Regions from separate parts of the Lysinibacillus sp. COL-1 genome, predicted to be linked through region 2. Evidence: a T-box and tRNA genes for the amino acid it is inferred to sense, from the RefSeq annotation. Region 2 holds a T-box; the other holds one or more tRNA genes.
What was found. A T-box is a leader RNA that pairs with one kind of tRNA and senses whether it is charged. The one in region 2 lies ahead of ileS (isoleucine--tRNA ligase), so its partner is inferred to be a tRNA-Ile.

Region 1: it has a tRNA-Ile gene. The T-box ahead of ileS (isoleucine--tRNA ligase) is inferred to sense a tRNA for this amino acid. The anticodon was not compared.

The regions. Positions count from the first base shown of each region.
Region 1 is NZ_JCAWSJ010000002.1:639,682-649,298, reverse strand. Features, by position in the region: gene AC6BKE_RS03695 (CynX/NimT family MFS transporter) at 1-157, shown strand, start outside; gene AC6BKE_RS03690 (hypothetical protein) at 224-754, opposite strand; gene AC6BKE_RS03685 (nitric oxide synthase oxygenase) at 780-1,826, opposite strand; tRNA gene AC6BKE_RS03680 (tRNA-Glu) at 2,145-2,216, opposite strand; tRNA gene AC6BKE_RS03675 (tRNA-Asn) at 2,218-2,294, opposite strand; tRNA gene AC6BKE_RS03670 (tRNA-Ile) at 2,302-2,375, opposite strand; tRNA gene AC6BKE_RS03665 (tRNA-Gly) at 2,380-2,453, opposite strand; tRNA gene AC6BKE_RS03660 (tRNA-Phe) at 2,460-2,535, opposite strand; tRNA gene AC6BKE_RS03655 (tRNA-Ser) at 2,540-2,632, opposite strand; tRNA gene AC6BKE_RS03650 (tRNA-Ala) at 2,646-2,721, opposite strand; tRNA gene AC6BKE_RS03645 (tRNA-Pro) at 2,737-2,813, opposite strand; tRNA gene AC6BKE_RS03640 (tRNA-Arg) at 2,829-2,905, opposite strand; tRNA gene AC6BKE_RS03635 (tRNA-Lys) at 2,925-2,997, opposite strand; tRNA gene AC6BKE_RS03630 (tRNA-Gln) at 3,012-3,086, opposite strand; tRNA gene AC6BKE_RS03625 (tRNA-His) at 3,096-3,171, opposite strand; tRNA gene AC6BKE_RS03620 (tRNA-Trp) at 3,219-3,292, opposite strand; tRNA gene AC6BKE_RS03615 (tRNA-Tyr) at 3,297-3,380, opposite strand; tRNA gene AC6BKE_RS03610 (tRNA-Thr) at 3,388-3,463, opposite strand; tRNA gene AC6BKE_RS03605 (tRNA-Asp) at 3,472-3,547, opposite strand; tRNA gene AC6BKE_RS03600 (tRNA-Met) at 3,551-3,625, opposite strand; tRNA gene AC6BKE_RS03595 (tRNA-Val) at 3,652-3,727, opposite strand; rRNA gene rrf (5S ribosomal RNA) at 3,739-3,854, opposite strand; rRNA gene AC6BKE_RS03585 (23S ribosomal RNA) at 3,921-6,848, opposite strand; rRNA gene AC6BKE_RS03580 (16S ribosomal RNA) at 7,158-8,709, opposite strand; gene AC6BKE_RS03575 (SLC13 family permease) at 9,118-9,617, opposite strand, start outside.
Region 2 is NZ_JCAWSJ010000004.1:2,291,268-2,300,884, reverse strand. Features, by position in the region: gene AC6BKE_RS19690 (hypothetical protein) at 1-3, shown strand, start outside; gene AC6BKE_RS19685 (DUF2785 domain-containing protein) at 262-438, shown strand; T-box leader at 688-926, shown strand; gene ileS (isoleucine--tRNA ligase) at 987-4,079, shown strand; gene AC6BKE_RS19675 (LysE/ArgO family amino acid transporter) at 4,678-5,280, opposite strand; gene AC6BKE_RS19670 (aminotransferase-like domain-containing protein) at 5,392-6,825, shown strand; gene AC6BKE_RS19665 (oxalate decarboxylase family bicupin) at 7,051-8,235, shown strand; gene AC6BKE_RS19660 (DUF2975 domain-containing protein) at 8,438-8,908, opposite strand; gene AC6BKE_RS19655 (GrpB family protein) at 9,285-9,617, shown strand, end outside.

The DNA of each region.
Region 1 (9,617 bases), on a different contig from region 2:
ATTAGGTTATTTATTTGCCGCCATTGGCCCTATTCTTTTTGGCTACTTACATGATTTATTTGGTGGCTGGAATATTGCTGGTTGGCTCTTTGTAGCTGTGGCGACCATTCTTTTCTTTTGCTCAATGAGAGCTTCTAAAGACGAATATGTCCATTAAAATAAAGCAGATGGGATAACTGCTCATATTTCCCATCTGCTTTACTTCTATATAGGTATAGACGTTTTATTTGTCCAATTGCTGTAGTAAGGTTAGCAGTTCAGTAAGACGGTCTGCTGTTTCTTTGTTGTGAGCTATAACTGCTGCAAAAATAGGAACAGCCTCTTGTAAGAGTATATAACTAAAATAATAATAGCTTACAAAAGCTTTCTGCTCATAACCCTTTGGCGTTTCCTCCTCCCATTCCAGCTCATCATTCTCTTCGTGATCCATCCATAAATATTTGACATCTAACAGCTCCTGCATAGTTTGAACTGAATAGGATGGGTCTAGATAATCTTCAGAAATTGCATGTGCCACAGCTAAATAAAGCTCTACTTCTTGTACAGAGACATCCCCCGTATTTTTGCTAGCAAGCTTTTTTAGAAGGACAAGCAAAGCCCATGGTGTGACCTGCCATAGTGTACCTTGATGCTCCACTAACTCAGCTAGCTCTGTATATTGCTCCTGTTCAATCAGCTGAGGGATAGCCGTTCCTCTTCCATAAGGTGTCGTCAATTGTAACCACGGGATACTCGGAATTTGCTCATTCAACATAGCGTTTCGTCCTCTCCACAATCAGTTAATAGCATGGTTTTTGATAAAAATAATTGGGTGTATGATAAATATTGACATAAGGTTTATGGAAAATATGAGTCGTTGCGGGCGAAAGTGGTGGGATTAGCCATGTCCAGTTGCCTGTAACGTCTCGTCCTGCTGATTCCTCTGCTTCTTCAAACAATTTAAACTGCTGAGCAGCTGTATGATGATCGACAATGCTCACGCCTTGTTCTTTAAAAGAATGAAGGACAGCAATATTAAGTTCCACTAATGCACGATCACGCCAAAGTGAAGCTTGCTTGGTTGTATCAAGATTAAAAACCTCCGCAATAGCTGGTAGCATATTATAACGGTCATGATCTGCTAAATTACGTGCACCGATTTCTGTCCCCATATACCAGCCATTAAAGGGTGCGGCTTGGAAATCAATGCCTGCCATTTGAAAACGCATACTTGAAATTATGGGTACAGCATACCATTTCATTCCTAATTTCTCTACATCCACTGACTCTGGATGACGAATTGGCACCTCTAAAATATATTCTACAGGAATTGTAAACAGCTGCGGAGCTCGCTCATCTACTTGTATAACAAGAGGTAACACATCGAATGGTGTCCTCTCACTTTTCCAACCTAACGATTCACATACTTTAGTAAAAACAATAGAATGTGCATCACCAATAACGCCAGCTTCCGTTTCATAGCCTGCATAACGAATTAGCTGATGATTCCATATACGCACTCTGTTCGAAGCAAATACTGTTATTGTTGGACGGATTTTTCCACTATTTGTTGCATAATCGATATGCTCCAGTAGTTTTTGAAAAATATCCTGTTCATCTAAAACGGCACGTGCATCTACTACATGCAATGATTGCCAAAACAGACGACCAATACATTTGTTACTATTACGCCACGCCACCCGTGCACCAAAAGCTAGCTCCTCTGTTGTTGGGTCGTACTCACCTGCATTCTTAATCTGTTGTAATCTATTCGCTAACCAACGCTCTGATTCATCTTGTTCTGTCTGATATAAACTTAAAAATTGCTGGATCTCCTGTATATTCATTTCGATTCCTCCACTTATCCTCATATTAGAGGAACAAAACGACAAGCACCACGAAAATAGCTATAAAAAAACATACATATTGCATATATGAAATAGTTTGTTCAAATTTATAATGAATCGAATCATGATTAGAAGATATTGTGAATGAAGAAGGAAAAGAGGTGGGCGACATCTTATAGAAAGGAGAAACAAAATATTAGTCATGTAAAAAAGCTACTGAACCATTGATAGCGGATTCGTAGCTTTCACTCTTTACTAATGTATCATTTATTGATAAAAGAAAAAGCATGTAACACAATATTTGTGCTACATGCTTGATGACCCGTACGGGATTCGAACCCGTGTTACCGCCGTGAAAGGGCGGTGTCTTAACCACTTGACCAACGGGCCGTGGCTCCGAAGGCAGGACTCGAACCTGCGACAACCTGATTAACAGTCAGGTGCTACTACCAACTGAGCTACTTCGGAATAATGATGGGCCTAAATGGACTCGAACCATCGACCTCACGCTTATCAGGCGTGCGCTCTAACCAGCTGAGCTATAGGCCCATTTTGGAGCGGGTGATGAGAATCGAACTCACGACATCAGCTTGGAAGGCTGAGGTTTTACCATTAAACTACACCCGCAAATAATGGTGGGTCAGGACGGAATCGAACCGCCGACACTTAGAGCTTCAATCTAATGCTCTACCAACTGAGCTACTGACCCAAAATGGAGGAGGTAGAGGGATTCGAACCCCCGCGCGGTGTTACCCGCCTGTCGGTTTTCAAGACCGATCCCTTCAGCCAGACTTGGGTATACCTCCAAAAATATTGAACTGGTGGAGCCTAGCGGGATCGAACCGCTGACCTCCTGCGTGCAAGGCAGGCGCTCTCCCAGCTGAGCTAAGGCCCCATTTATCATAAAAAATGGTCGGAATGACAGGATTCGAACCTACGACCCCTTGGTCCCAAACCAAGTGCTCTACCAAGCTGAGCTACATTCCGAAAACATAAATTTATTGGCGCGCCCGACAGGAGTCGAACCCATAACCTTCTGATCCGTAGTCAGACGCTCTATCCAATTGAGCTACGGGCGCAATATTCATTAAAAAACGATGAGCCATGAAGGACTCGAACCTTCGACCCTCTGATTAAAAGTCAGATGCTCTACCAACTGAGCTAATGGCTCGTAAAAAAGAAAAATGGCTGGGGTACTAGGATTCGAACCTAGGCATGACGGAATCAAAATCCGTTGCCTTACCGCTTGGCTATACCCCAATTTGAAAATGGGGCGACTGATGGGAATCGAACCCACGAATGTCGGAACCACAATCCGATGCGTTAACCACTTCGCCACAATCGCCACTATATAAATTATAACAGCTGTATATGAACGAGTACCTCAATACCTGGCAGGGGCAGTAGGAATCGAACCCACACCAAAGGTTTTGGAGACCTCTATTCTACCGTTGAACTATGCCCCTAAAATGGTGGAGGGGGACGGATTCGAACCGCCGAACCCTAAGGAGCGGATTTACAGTCCGCCGCGTTTAGCCACTTCGCTACCCCTCCAAGGGAATGGTGCCGGCGATAGGAGTCGAACCCACGACCTACTGATTACAAGTCAGTTGCTCTACCAACTGAGCTACACCGGCAAAAAAAATGGCGGTCCCGACCGGGATCGAACCGGCGATCTCCTGCGTGACAGGCAGGCATGTTAACCGCTACACCACGGGACCATTTGGTTGCGGGGGCTGGATTTGAACCAACGACCTTCGGGTTATGAGCCCGACGAGCTACCACTGCTCCACCCCGCGATAATACTATACTGTTTTAAAAATAATGGTGGAGGATGACGGGCTCGAACCGCCGACCCTCTGCTTGTAAGGCAGATGCTCTCCCAGCTGAGCTAATCCTCCACGAAAAATAAGCGAAGCGATGTCCTACTCTCACAGGGGGAAGCCCCCAACTACCATCGGCGCTAAAGAGCTTAACTTCCGTGTTCGGTATGGGAACGGGTGTGGCCTCTTTGCCATCATCACTTCACTTATTCAGTTGAAAGAGTTGTTCTTTCAAAACTGGATAAACGGTTCATTGAATGTTTCAAACGTTTTGGTTAAGTCCTCGATCGATTAGTATTCGTCAGCTCCATGTGTCACCACACTTCCACCTCGAACCTATCTACCTCATCGTCTTTGAGGGATCTTACTTACTTGCGTAATGGGAAATCTCATCTTGAGGGGGGCTTCATGCTTAGATGCTTTCAGCACTTATCCCGTCCACACATAGCTACCCAGCGATGCCTTTGGCAAGACAACTGGTACACCAGCGGTGTGTCCATCCCGGTCCTCTCGTACTAAGGACAGCTCCTCTCAAATTTCCTACGCCCACGACGGATAGGGACCGAACTGTCTCACGACGTTCTGAACCCAGCTCGCGTACCGCTTTAATGGGCGAACAGCCCAACCCTTGGGACCGACTACAGCCCCAGGATGCGATGAGCCGACATCGAGGTGCCAAACCTCCCCGTCGATGTGGACTCTTGGGGGAGATAAGCCTGTTATCCCCGGGGTAGCTTTTATCCGTTGAGCGATGGCCCTTCCATGCGGAACCACCGGATCACTAAGCCCGTCTTTCGACCCTGCTCGACTTGTAGGTCTCGCAGTCAAGCTCCCTTGTGCCTTTACACTCTACGAATGATTTCCAACCATTCTGAGGGAACCTTTGGGCGCCTCCGTTACCTTTTAGGAGGCGACCGCCCCAGTCAAACTGTCCGCCTGACACTGTCTCCTACCCCGCTAAGGGGCATGGGTTAGAATTTCAATACAACCAGGGTAGTATCCCACCGACGCCTCCTTCGAAGCTGGCGCTCCGAGATCTCTGGCTCCTACCTATCCTGTACAAGTTGTACCAAAATTCAATATCAGGCTACAGTAAAGCTCCACGGGGTCTTTCCGTCCTGTCGCGGGTAACCTGCATCTTCACAGGTACTATAATTTCACCGAGTCTCTCGTTGAGACAGTGCCCAGATCGTTACGCCTTTCGTGCGGGTCGGAACTTACCCGACAAGGAATTTCGCTACCTTAGGACCGTTATAGTTACGGCCGCCGTTTACTGGGGCTTCAATTCGCAGCTTCGCTTGCGCTAACCACTCCTCTTAACCTTCCAGCACCGGGCAGGCGTCAGCCCCTATACGTCACCTTACGGTTTTGCAGAGACCTGTGTTTTTGCTAAACAGTCGCCTGGGCCTATTCACTGCGGCTCTCATGCGCTTGCACGCTCAAGAGCACCCCTTCTCCCGAAGTTACGGGGTCATTTTGCCGAGTTCCTTAACGAGAGTTCTCTCGCACACCTTAGGATTCTCTCCTCGACTACCTGTGTCGGTTTGCGGTACGGGCACCTCTCACCTCGATAGAGGCTTTTCTTGGCAGTGTGAAATCAGGAACTTCGTCCATACGGACTCGCCATCACAGCTCAACGTTACAGTGTGCGGATTTGCCTACACACACGCCTTACTGCTTGGACGCGCATAACCAACAGCGCGCTTACCCTATCCTACTGCGTCCCCCCATTTCTCAAACGGTGAGGAGGTGGTACAGGAATATCAACCTGTTGTCCATCGCCTACGCCTATCGGCCTCGGCTTAGGTCCCGACTAACCCTGAGCGGACGAGCCTTCCTCAGGAAACCTTAGTCATACGGTGGACGGGATTCTCACCCGTCTTTCGCTACTCATACCGGCATTCTCACTTCTAAGCGCTCCACCAGTCCTTCCGGTCTGACTTCAACGCACTTAGAACGCTCTCCTACCACTGACATCGTAGATGTCAATCCACAGCTTCGGTGAATCGTTTAGCCCCGATACATTTTCGGCGCAGCGTCACTCGACCAGTGAGCTATTACGCACTCTTTAAATGATGGCTGCTTCTAAGCCAACATCCTGGTTGTCTGTGCAACGCCACATCCTTTTCCACTTAACGATTACTTTGGGACCTTAGCTGGTGGTCTGGGCTGTTTCCCTTTTGACTACGGATCTTATCACTCGCAGTCTGACTCCCGTGTATAAATATCTGGCATTCGGAGTTTGTCTGAATTCGGTAAACCGGGATGGCCCCCTAGTCCAAACAGTGCTCTACCTCCAGTATTCTCATCACGAGGCTAGCCCTAAAGCTATTTCGGAGAGAACCAGCTATCTCCAAGTTCGATTGGAATTTCTCCGCTACCCACACCTCATCCCCGCACTTTTCAACGTGCGTGGGTTCGGGCCTCCAGTAAGTGTTACCTTACCTTCACCCTGGACATGGGTAGATCACCTGGTTTCGGGTCTACGACCACGTACTATTTCGCCCTATTCAGACTCGCTTTCGCTGCGGCTCCGCCTTCTAAAGCTTAACCTCGCACGTAATCGTAACTCGCCGGTTCATTCTACAAAAGGCACGCTATCACCCATTAACGGGCTCTAACTACTTGTAGGCACACGGTTTCAGGATCTCTTTCACTCCCCTTCCGGGGTGCTTTTCACCTTTCCCTCACGGTACTGGTTCACTATCGGTCACTAGGTAGTATTTAGCCTTGGGAGATGGTCCTCCCAGATTCCGACGGAATTTCACGTGTTCCGCCGTACTCAGGATCCACTCAGGAGAGAACGAACTTTCGACTACAGGGCTTTTACCTGCTCTGGCGGACCTTTCCAAGTCGCTTCATCTAACTCGCTCTTTTGTAACTCCGTATTGAGTGTCCTACAACCCCAAGAGGCAAGCCTCTTGGTTTGGGCTCTTCCCGTTTCGCTCGCCGCTACTCAGGGAATCGATTTTTCTTTCTCTTCCTCCAGGTACTTAGATGTTTCAGTTCCCTGGGTCTGCCTTCAAGACGCTATGTATTCACGTCAAGATACTACGCGATTAAACGTAGTGGGTTCCCCCATTCGGAAATCTCCGGATCAAAGCTCACTTACAGCTCCCCGAAGCATATCGGTGTTAGTGCCGTCCTTCTTCGGCTCCTAGTGCCAAGGCATTCGCCGTGCGCCCTTAATAACTTAACCTAACGGCTTTCAATACACATCACATTTCGTTGTCAGCTTCACTCGTTCAATCAGTCACGTACTCAAGTACGCTCCTTCATTCACTCGATTGCTTCCTAGAACTGCTCGTGTCTTGAAACCTTCTAATGTTATTAAGCCTATAAAAAAACTTAAAAAAATAAATGTGTTTGTTACAATTTCAATGTCGTTTTATCCAGTTTTCAAAGAACAAGTTTTGAAGCTTTTCATTCAAGAAAGAATGAACCTTCAAAACTGAACGCAAAACGTAATCTTACAAACCCTAGGTTTGTATTCCGAAATAATCCTTAGAAAGGAGGTGATCCAGCCGCACCTTCCGATACGGCTACCTTGTTACGACTTCACCCCAATCATCTATCCCACCTTCGGCGGCTGGCTCCAAAAGGTTACCTCACCGACTTCGGGTGTTACAAACTCTCGTGGTGTGACGGGCGGTGTGTACAAGGCCCGGGAACGTATTCACCGCGGCATGCTGATCCGCGATTACTAGCGATTCCGGCTTCATGTAGGCGAGTTGCAGCCTACAATCCGAACTGAGAACGACTTTATCGGATTAGCTCCCTCTCGCGAGTTGGCAACCGTTTGTATCGTCCATTGTAGCACGTGTGTAGCCCAGGTCATAAGGGGCATGATGATTTGACGTCATCCCCACCTTCCTCCGGTTTGTCACCGGCAGTCACCTTAGAGTGCCCAACTAAATGATGGCAACTAAGATCAAGGGTTGCGCTCGTTGCGGGACTTAACCCAACATCTCACGACACGAGCTGACGACAACCATGCACCACCTGTCACCGTTGCCCCCGAAGGGGAAACTATATCTCTACAGTGGTCAACGGGATGTCAAGACCTGGTAAGGTTCTTCGCGTTGCTTCGAATTAAACCACATGCTCCACCGCTTGTGCGGGCCCCCGTCAATTCCTTTGAGTTTCAGTCTTGCGACCGTACTCCCCAGGCGGAGTGCTTAATGCGTTAGCTGCAGCACTAAGGGGCGGAAACCCCCTAACACTTAGCACTCATCGTTTACGGCGTGGACTACCAGGGTATCTAATCCTGTTTGCTCCCCACGCTTTCGCGCCTCAGTGTCAGTTACAGACCAGATAGTCGCCTTCGCCACTGGTGTTCCTCCAAATCTCTACGCATTTCACCGCTACACTTGGAATTCCACTATCCTCTTCTGCACTCAAGTCTCCCAGTTTCCAATGACCCTCCACGGTTGAGCCGTGGGCTTTCACATCAGACTTAAGAAACCACCTGCGCGCGCTTTACGCCCAATAATTCCGGACAACGCTTGCCACCTACGTATTACCGCGGCTGCTGGCACGTAGTTAGCCGTGGCTTTCTAATAAGGTACCGTCAAGGTACAGCCAGTTACTACTGTACTTGTTCTTCCCTTACAACAGAGTTTTACGAACCGAAATCCTTCTTCACTCACGCGGCGTTGCTCCATCAGGCTTTCGCCCATTGTGGAAGATTCCCTACTGCTGCCTCCCGTAGGAGTCTGGGCCGTGTCTCAGTCCCAGTGTGGCCGATCACCCTCTCAGGTCGGCTACGCATCGTCGCCTTGGTGAGCCGTTACCTCACCAACTAGCTAATGCGCCGCGGGCCCATCCTATAGCGACAGCCGAAACCGTCTTTTAGTGTTTCACCATGAGGTGAAACAGATTATTCGGTATTAGCCCCGGTTTCCCGGAGTTATCCCAAACTATAAGGTAGGTTGCCCACGTGTTACTCACCCGTCCGCCGCTAACGTCGAAGGAGCAAGCTCCTTCTCTGTTCGCTCGACTTGCATGTATTAGGCACGCCGCCAGCGTTCGTCCTGAGCCAGGATCAAACTCTCCATAAAAGAAATTTGAATAGCTCAAATTGTTTTGCTGGCATCATTTTGATGTCCAAAATTTTGTTTCGTTCACTAACCGAAGTTAGTTACTGAAAACTTTATTGATTACGTTTTGCTTGTTCAGTTTTCAAGGTTCATGTTTTGCTTTGTTTTAGCGTGTCACCGTGGCGACTTGTATAATACTACACTCTTATTTTTAAAAGGTCAACACTTTTCATGAAAAAAATTTAACTTTTTTCTTGGTAATGAAAAACTTCCTATATATACTCGTAAAAATAATGACAACCTAAAATTCAATTTTCACAAGTGAGTGCCATGTTATACCGCTATCTAAAAAAGAATTTTATCATACTTTTCGATAAAAAATAATAGATCTTTATATAAAATAAAAAACTCGGTATAGAAACCGAGTTTTTAAAACGGGAAAAAGAATGGGATGGCAATCATCATAACGATAAACATAACAATTTGTAATGGTACCCCTATTCTTACAAAATCCATAAATTTATAGCCCCCCGCCGTCATTACTAGCGCATTCGTAGGGGAAGCAATCGGCGTAGCAAATGCCATACTTGCCGCAACTGCTACTGCAATCATAAATGTTGTAGGACTAACTTCCATAGCAATGGCTGCACTCATTGCAATGGGCGCGAACAATACAGCAGTTGCCGTATTACTTATAAATTGACCAAATATAGCTGTTAAAATATAAACACCAATGAGCACGCCATATGGTCCAAAATCACCCAAGGCATTAATAATACCATCCGATAAAATGGTCATGCCTCCAGTTTTTTCTAACGCCGTTGCCATTGGCAACATTGCAGCCACTAGCACAATACTTTCAAAATTCATATTGCTATAGGCATCTTCCATGTTTCGTAAACAGCCTGTTAAAATCATCAACACAGCAC
Region 2 (9,617 bases):
TAGAAAAAATTTGCTGAATCATCGTTGCTTCATTGAACTTTGGGATTAAAGCTTAAACCATTTATTATTCAAAGGAATCTGATTGGGTTTTTTACTCACTCGTTTACAATCTTATTGCTCGTACTTATTTTAGCTAGGGATCTACACAGATATTTTTTTATCTAAGGATAGCATGAGGCTTGTCAAACGAAGTTATGAACTTACATATCATCTGAAAAGGATGTAAGAAGCTATGTACCTGGCAAAGGATGGGCACATAGTGTGGCACATGTATCGGATGCTATTGATGAACTAGTGAAAAATCCTAAAATGAATGGATCAGCCTATGTCGCTATGTTACATGCACTTTGGTTTTTCTATTTACAACCTGCTTATGTATTTATTCATGATGAGGAGGAAAGGTTGTTAGTCCTGATTTTCGCTATGTTGGAAAAATGAAATCATCCAAATATTGCAGCAAACACTGTCAACAGTAGCCACATTAAAGGGGCAATTGGATGAAGTAAACTTTTATATCGGGCTATTTAATGTCAAAATATTGCTGAAGAGCTTTATTCAAACCAATCCGCAATCTTAATATATGACTCTCCATCAAAGTATTGTCACTTGTCTCAACGAAATTTTTTAAGGTTGTCCACTGTTGACAGACAATTGGTAATTTGTTACGATGAGTGACAATAAAAGCATACAAATTCGTTGATGAGAAAGAGTAGTGTTTCATTTTGTTCTACAGAGAGCCGACATTTGGTGGAAGTCGGTGTGCAGGTGTTACATGAAAATCCTCTCTGAGAAGATTGGCTGAATAGAGTAAGCCAATCCGGGTGTCTACCGTTAAAAAGAACACGTATGATTGTACGTTGCTGAGCGCTATTGACCATTGTGTCAATAGAATTAGGGTGGTATTCGCGGTTAACCCCGTCCCTTTCCTTGGGACGGGGTTTTTTGTATGCCTTTTATACAAAATGGATTGTATAGGAGGAACTCATATGCAGGAAGAACAAAAGAAGGAAACAGTGGTTGAACGAGAAACAAGGATTCGTGCGTTGTGGGCGCAAGAAGGAACCTTGGCAAAGTCCATCAACAATCGTGCTGGACAGCAGCCCTTTGTATTTTACGAGGGACCGCCAACAGCGAATGGTTTACCACATGTTGGTCATGCTTTTGGCAGAACAATTAAAGATGTTGTGGCACGCTATAAAACGATGCAAGGCTATCTCGTTGAACGAAAAGCAGGCTGGGATACACATGGATTGCCTGTGGAATTAGGAGTAGAAAAGGCATTAGGCATCTCTGGGAAGCAGGAAATTGAGAATTACGGGGTAGAGCGATTTATTCAGGCATGTAAAAAGAGCGTTTTTACCTATGAGCAAAAATGGCGTACCTTTACCGAGCAGCTTGGCTACTGGCTTGATATGGATAATCCTTATCTGACACTAAGCAATGATTATATCGAATCTGTGTGGCATATTTTAAGCCATGTACACAAGGAACAACTTTTATATAAAGGGCATCGTGTTTCACCTTATTGCCCTAGCTGCCAAACATCCTTAAGTTCACATGAGGTAGCACAGGGGTATAAGGATGTCAAAGACTTATCCGTTACAGCGATGTTTAAGCTTCGGGATCGCGACGAATATTTCTTAGGCTGGACAACGACGCCTTGGACATTACCTGCTAATGTAGCCTTGGCTATGAATCCATCTCTTCAATATGTACGTGTAAAGCATGAGAATAACATATACATCCTCGCTAAATCACTGGTAGAAAAGGTTTTTACAGAGCCTATCGAAGTACTAAGTGAGCATGATGGGCAAGAGTTTGCGGGTGTTTCCTATCAACCACCATTTTCTTATGTAACGGTCGAAAAAGGGCAAGTTGTCGTTATGGCGGATTACGTGACGGAGCATAGTGGAACAGGAATTGTGCACATTGCTCCAGCCTATGGAGAGGACGATTATAAAACAGTACAGTACCATGGTTTGTCCTTTGTCAATGTAGTTGATTTAAAAGGCTGTTATACAGAAGCTGTGTCTGAGCTTGTCGGACGCTTTGTAAAAGATTGTGATGTTGATATCATTAAAATGCTAGCGGCAAAAAAACTTCTATTTGCTAAAGAGAAATATGAGCATAGCTACCCACATTGCTGGCGCTGTGATTCACCTTTGCTGTACTACGCAACAGATAGCTGGTTTATCAAGATGTCAGCATTAAAGGAGCAGCTTTTACAAAATAATCAGCAAGTGACATGGTATCCAGGTCATATTAAGGACGGTCGATTTGGCAACTTCCTAGAAAATTTAGTGGATTGGAATATTAGCCGTAATCGTTACTGGGGTACACCATTGAATGTCTGGGTTTGTCGGGAGTGTGCTCATGAGGTGGCTCCAAGTAGTGTTGCAGCATTAAGAAAATTAGCTAAAGGGGCTTTCGATGAAAATTTAGAGCTTCATAAACCATTTATTGATGACATTGTCTGTACATGTCCTGTCTGTCAAGGAGACATGAAGCGGACGCCAGAAGTTATTGATGTTTGGTTTGACAGTGGCTCGATGCCATTTGCCCAGCAGCATTATCCTTTTGAAGATGTCACGACTTTTCGTCAGCAGTTCCCTGCAGATGTCGTCATTGAGGGAATCGACCAAACAAGAGGCTTTTTCTATAGCTTATTAGCGGTATCGACGTTATTTACAGGCAAGCCACCTTATAAAAATGTTCTATCGTTAGGGCATGTCTTAGATGAGCATGGGCAGAAGATGTCAAAAAGTAAAGGTAATGCTTTAGAGCCTGTTGAATTAATCGAGCAATATGGAGCGGATGCTTTACGGTGGGCATTTTTAGTCGACAGCTCCCCTTGGAATCCGAAGCGTTTTTCTAAGAAAATTATCTTAGATGCGAAATCGAAACTAGTGGATACACTTGACAATACGTTTAAATTTTATGCAATGTATGCCCATATCGATGGCTTTACGTATGATGCTACAAATAAAGGGAGTCGATCACCTCTAGATCATTGGATTTTGTCTCGTCTCCATCACACTATCCAACTTGTCACAACGTTCATGGATGATTATCAATTTACACAGGCTACACGAGAAATTGCTCAGTTGGTAGAGGAGTTAAGCAATTGGTATATTCGCCGTTCACGAGCTAGATTTTGGGCAAATGGACTGACAGCAGATAAACGAGGTGCATTTAGTACGCTTTATGAAGTGCTTACATCTATTTGTCAATTGGTAGCACCGTTTACGCCATTTATTGCTGAAGACATCTACCGTCAATTATGTGGGAAAAGTGTTCATCTGGAGAACTACCCAGCATGTGACGAACAATTAGTGGATGTCAAGCTTGAACAAGAAATGGCAATGGTTTTAACAGTAGTGGAACTTGGACGCAGCATTCGCAATAGTCAGGGAATGAAGGTTAAGCAACCTTTAAGTGAACTCATTGTTGCCGTAAAAGGAGACCTGATGGATTTTCAAGTCTATAGTGAGCTCATTCAAGATGAGTTAAACATCAAAGCCTGTAGGTGGGCGCATGATTTTTCAGCCTATGAAAGCATCCAATATAAGCTGAATTTTAAAACTGCTGGAGCTGCATTTGGTGCAAAGGTTAATCAAGTAAAAGAATATGTGATGGCATTAACGAATGAAGAAAAGCAAAAGCTTCAGCATAATGGTTCGATTAATTTTGAGATGGAAGGACAACAGCTAACATTATTAGCAGCCCATGTTGTTGCTGAAGCGGTTGTGAAGGAGTATTATAGGTTAGCTGAGGATAGCACATGTCGTGTATTGATGAATGTTCAACTAACAGAAAGCTTGCTACAAGAAGGGCAAATGCGAGAATTAATTCGCACAATTCAAGACGCAAGGAAAAAATGGCAGCTACCAGTGGTCCAATATGTGTCGATTGCCTTTAACGGTAGTACAAAGGTACTTTCTATCATCCGACAGCATGAAGCAATATTACAAGCGAATGTATTAGTCAAGGCTATTCATTATGGTGAAGCGTGGTCTAAAGCGAAATCCGTTGAAACAACATTGTTTAATGAACAGCTCACGGTATTTGTCTCACTCTAAAAGAAATGCTCAGGAGGAATCCTGAGCATTTCTTAGTGTTGAAAAACAAAACAGTCAATTGAAAGGGAGAAATGGATTTCCGTTGCAGGCTACTTGCTTTCCTGTGGGCGAGCGCCTAGCCGCTTCCTCCGCTACCGCTCCGTTTAGAGGTTCGCCTGTCTCGCTATCCCATGGGAGTCAAGTAGCCTTCCACTCCACCCCACAAAAGTGTTACCTTTTTAGCAAAGTTTTCAAATAAAGTGAAGGTGTTCACTACTTTTTATGAAGAGGTGTTGTCACGCATCACTTCTCCATATTGAAAATAAAAGTTTATCCCTTCTAAGAATACAGATAATGGGCTATTTGATCGCTATACTACTATGAAAAAAAGTAAAGACACTTTGCAGAATGATTGATTGGAGTGGAGCCAGCGTCACAGATGAGACCCTGGAACGAGCGTAAGTGAGTGAAGCGGCTCATCGGACGCCCCCTGGAAAGGGCGCTGACGGAACGGAAATCAACCTCTCACCTTGCAAATTTGCTTTTTCTGCCGTTGACATCATCTTTTTTCAACAACATGAAATGCTTCAGGAGGAATCCTGAGCATTTTCTATGTAGGCTACAGTAAGCCACTTGCGAGATAACACGCTGTTGCCCAAATAAAGATGGCTGAGCATTTATTCAAGATGCCCATCAACTTACCAGAGCTATCGAGTTTTTTGAACGAGGCACCAGTCAACGTGAGACCGAAAAACCATAGCCAAGAAATTAGCACGCAGGCTACCGTGAAAATCATTTGCTCTGTACCACTATATTTTAATGCGCTCGTACCAATGACGCCGATTGTATCTAATATAGCATGTGGATTAAGTAACGACACAGAGAGGGCAAAGAGAATTTGTTTTTTTATGGGCAGTGGTTCACTTTTTTCTGTAGTGCTCGGATTTGAGCGCCAGATGGTATAGCCCATATAAAGTAAAAAAACAATACCAACAGTCATTAAAGCGATACGTAGCCACTCAAATTGTAAAACAATTAAGGATAGTCCGAATACCGCAAGCACAATTAGCATTGTATCACAGAGGGCAGCTGTTACACTTGCTGGCAGGGCGCGTAATAAATTGGGTTGTGTAGCACCTTGAGAAAAAACAAAAACATTTTGTACACCTAAAGGTAAAATGAGTCCAAATGCTAAAATGATGCCATGAAGAAAAGCTTCCAACAATCATCCCTCCTTTCACTATTCATTTTAGATATGGTATAACTAAAAGAAAACGACCAATTGGATGGTTTTTTATCCACCCAATTTTCTAGCAGGAAAGGTGATGGATAAATGAACTGGCAGCCAAATAGACAAAGAGATACCTCATTACAACAGCAAATTGTGCAATGGATAACAGCACTGGTGGAACAAGGAGACTGGGTAGCAGGAACAAAACTGCCCACCCAAAGACAGTTAGCCATGCAGTTTGGCGTCAATCGTAGCACGGTTCAACAGGCTTTAGAGGAATTAAAAGCAATAGGTCTCCTTGAATCAAAGATAGGCTCTGGGGTTTACGTTACGCATAATTCATGGCATGCATTAATTCAACAAACACAGCCGAATTGGCAAACCTATATCGAAACAAGTATCCATAAGCCAAACTATCACACTATCCAATTAATTAATGAATACGAGCAGCGTGAGGATGTCATTCGTTTAGGAACGGGTGAGCTAGCACCAAGCTTATTGCCCACAGAGGCCATAGAAGCTTCACTAAGGGAGCTATCTTTTCAGCCCAAAGCATTGGGCTATTCCTCACCACAGGGTAATGATCACCTTCGTGCAGCTATCTGTGACTATGTACGAAACAGAGGCATCGTTGCTGAGCCTCAACAGGTCTGCATTGTCTCAGGTGCACTTCAGGCATTGCAGTTAATTGCCGTTGGTTTACTAGAACAAGGGTCTATTGTATTTCAGGAGCCAACCTCCTATTTAAATTCTGTCCATCCATTTCAATCAGTAGGGATGCAAATGGTGAGCATTCACCGCGATGAACAGCTTGCCCAAACATTGTCTCAAAGGAAACGGAAAAAACAAGCCGTATTTTACGCTATCCCAACTTTACATAATCCAACGGGCCAAGTATGGACATCTCTGGAAAAAAAGCAGCTCTATGAAGCCTGTCAGGCATCACGTATTCCAATTATTGAGGATGATGTCTATCATGAATTACTTTTTGAAGCGACCTCTCCTCCTATTAAAGCAATGGATAGCAGCGGACAAGTCCTTTATATTGGGAGTGTCTCCAAAACCTTAAGCCCTGGGCTACGCATTGGCTGGCTTATTGGTCCAACCACCGTCATCGAACGATTAGCCGATATAAAAATGCAAACGGACTATGGCTCAAGTGCTATCTCACAAGAAATTGTCCTACATTGGCTACAATCAGGAAAATATGAATCGCATCTTGCATCTTTACGTCAGCACTTGCAGGATCGAGCCCATTTCACTGAGCAAATTTTACAGGGAAAATTTAAAGACATTGCTACTTGGAGCAAACCAAAGGGAGGCTTTTATATTTGGCTCAAGTTTCATGAGCCACTTATAGACAAAGAATTCTTTATGAAGCTATTGCAGCAACAAGTATTAATCAATCCTGGCTATATTTATGACCCACAAGATCATCATCATATTCGTCTATCTTATGCCTATGCAACATATGACGAATTGCAGGAAGGCCTCCAAATCTTGCATAAATGTGTAGTGGAGGCTTTGCTACAGTAACTGATTATGTTTTCATGGGAATGAATTTGCTCTACGTTTAGAGGAGTGATGCCTCCGCTCCATAATGTGAGGAAAGCGGTCAAAAAAGTAATCATTCCTCGTAACCAAATAGCCATTCTCATGCACTCGCCCAACAGAAAAGCAAGTGAATAGTACAAGCTGTGTGCCCATACATTTAGAAGGATGAAAGTATTTTTTAAATTTCTACGATAAAGAGGTGAACGATTGGACAATTTGCCGCCGGGTTATTTTCAAGTGCCTCAGCCTATTCGGAATGATGGAGCTGGAGGGGTGGATAAGGGGCCACGCGATATTATGAGGGATTTAGAAAATCCGGATATGCTGGTGCCACCAACGACAGATGCGGGTTTGATCCCTAACCTACGATTCTCGTTTTCAGACACGCATATGACATTAAATCAAGGTGGGTGGTCACGGGAAATTACGGTTCGTGAATTACCGATTGCTACGACATTGGCGGGTGTAAATATGAGCTTGACACCGGGAGGCGTGCGCGAACTGCATTGGCATCAGCAGGCGGAGTGGTCTTATATGCTACTCGGTCATGCTCGGATTACGGCAGTTGATCAAAATGGCTGTAATTTTATTGCCGATGTAGGACCAGGTGATTTATGGTATTTTCCACCTGGCATTCCTCATTCAATTCAGGGGTTAGAGGATGGCTGTGAATTTTTATTAGTGTTTGATGATGGCAATTTCTCAGATCTGAATACATTGTCGATTTCAGATTGGTTTGCGCATACCCCGAAGGATGTGCTATCTGCCAATTTTGGGGTTCCAATTAGTGCTTTTGATCATATTCCGAATGAGCAAGTGTATATTTATCAGGATCAGGTTCCTGGTCCCATCAATTCACAAAAAGTGGAGTCTCCTTATGGGCAGGTTCCACAAACTTTTAAGCATCGCTTATTAGCACAGCCACCACTGAAAACACCAGGTGGCAGTGTGCGTATTGTGGATTCAACTAATTTTCCGATTTCCCAAAATATCGCAGCGGCACTGGTGGAAATTGAACCTGGGGCGATGCGCGAATTACATTGGCATCCGAACAACGATGAATGGCAATATTATCTACAAGGAAAAGGGCGAATGACTGTTTTCACAGGGAATGGAACAGCACGAACATTTGATTATCGTGCAGGTGATGTTGGGTATGTGCCGTTTGCGACGGGGCATTATGTTGAAAATACTGGCACAGAGCCATTATGGTTTTTAGAAATGTTTAAAAGTAACCGATTCCAGGATGTATCTTTGAATCAATGGATGGCCTTAACGCCAACAGAATTGGTGCAAAGTAATTTGCAGGTTGGCCCTGAGTTGCTACAGGCTCTTAGAAAGGAAAAATGGCCAGTGGTGAAATACCCTGGTTTTTCGTATTATCCAAAATAAGAATGCAGGTGAATACTTTGTAAAATTAAAGATAAGTGAACGCATGTTTTTATTTTAAAACAGTAACTTATCTTTAATGTCACACATTATAGGATAGTTGGTACATCACTTATATAGTAGTGGTGTACTTTTTTATTTAGTAGACCTCATTTATTACTACAACAACGAAGGGAGTTTTATAAAAATGGTTATTATGAAACACCTACATATTTTCTAGGATATTTTTTATGGGTTTTTGAAGTACGTCTATAATGGCAGCGATGATAGCTGTTACTAAAATCCCTATTAGACCAAGTGCTATCGGACCTGCTGCGTCTTCACCCGTGAACATAGCAGAAACCCTTAAGTAAACTATTAAAAACAAAATGAAGAAAATAATTGTCAAAGCGCATTTTTTTATAATCTGTAAGGAATTAAGGGATAGCTCAGAAAAAGCATTGTTTATATTGATATAACTCAATAGTTTATAGGCTTGATACAATGCAACAGAAAACGTAATGCATACTCCATAGGCACATATTAACAATGGATATATCGAGTAATCTCCTGGACGCACTTTGGCATCTCGTAAAGCTGCTTGAGGTAACCAATAGATACACACAGCAAGTACCGCAATTCCAATAAGAAAAGCAATGATCTTTAAGAAAAAAGTTGAACTTAGTTTAACATTCATTTGAAGCACCTCACCGATTTAATGATAATATGATATTAGTCTATTTATTATCGTTTATCAATATATTTATTTCGTTTTTTATTATATTATTGTTGTTATTCAAATGATTATTTAAAAATCATGTGGGAATCGTACTTCCGTTATGGTAAGTTTTATGATGAAGTAACTGAACAATAGGGCGCAATTGTTAAAGTTGGGAATGCGTCTTTCATCATCTAAAGGGCGATTAAAATGGTAAAGAAATTCGGCAAAATTACATTAGAATTCAGTTTAGCTTGTGAAGTAGTGTATTTAAACTAACACTGCAGTTGAGTTTAAGAAGGATAAAGAAATCATCGAACGAATTAGTTAACTATATTGAAAATGAGGTGACTAAATGAGATTAGGGTTAAAACGAGATGAGGTAAGGTTAGAAGCACATTGTGATGAGTGGAAAAAAGAGTTTTTTAGGGTGAAACAGGATATTTTAAATGCAACGCCGATTCAAGAGAATAGAATTGAACACATTGGTAGCACAGCCATAAAGAATATCGTTGCCAAACCAATATTGGATTTAGTCGTTGGTGTTGATGATATTGAAAATGTTGATAAATCGATATTTCAAGGGCTAAAGGAAGTTGGTTTTTTAAAGCTCAAAGTGGAACGCCCTAATGAAATTGTGCTTGCGAAGTTTAATGATGATCATTACGAGGAAAAGACACACTTTATT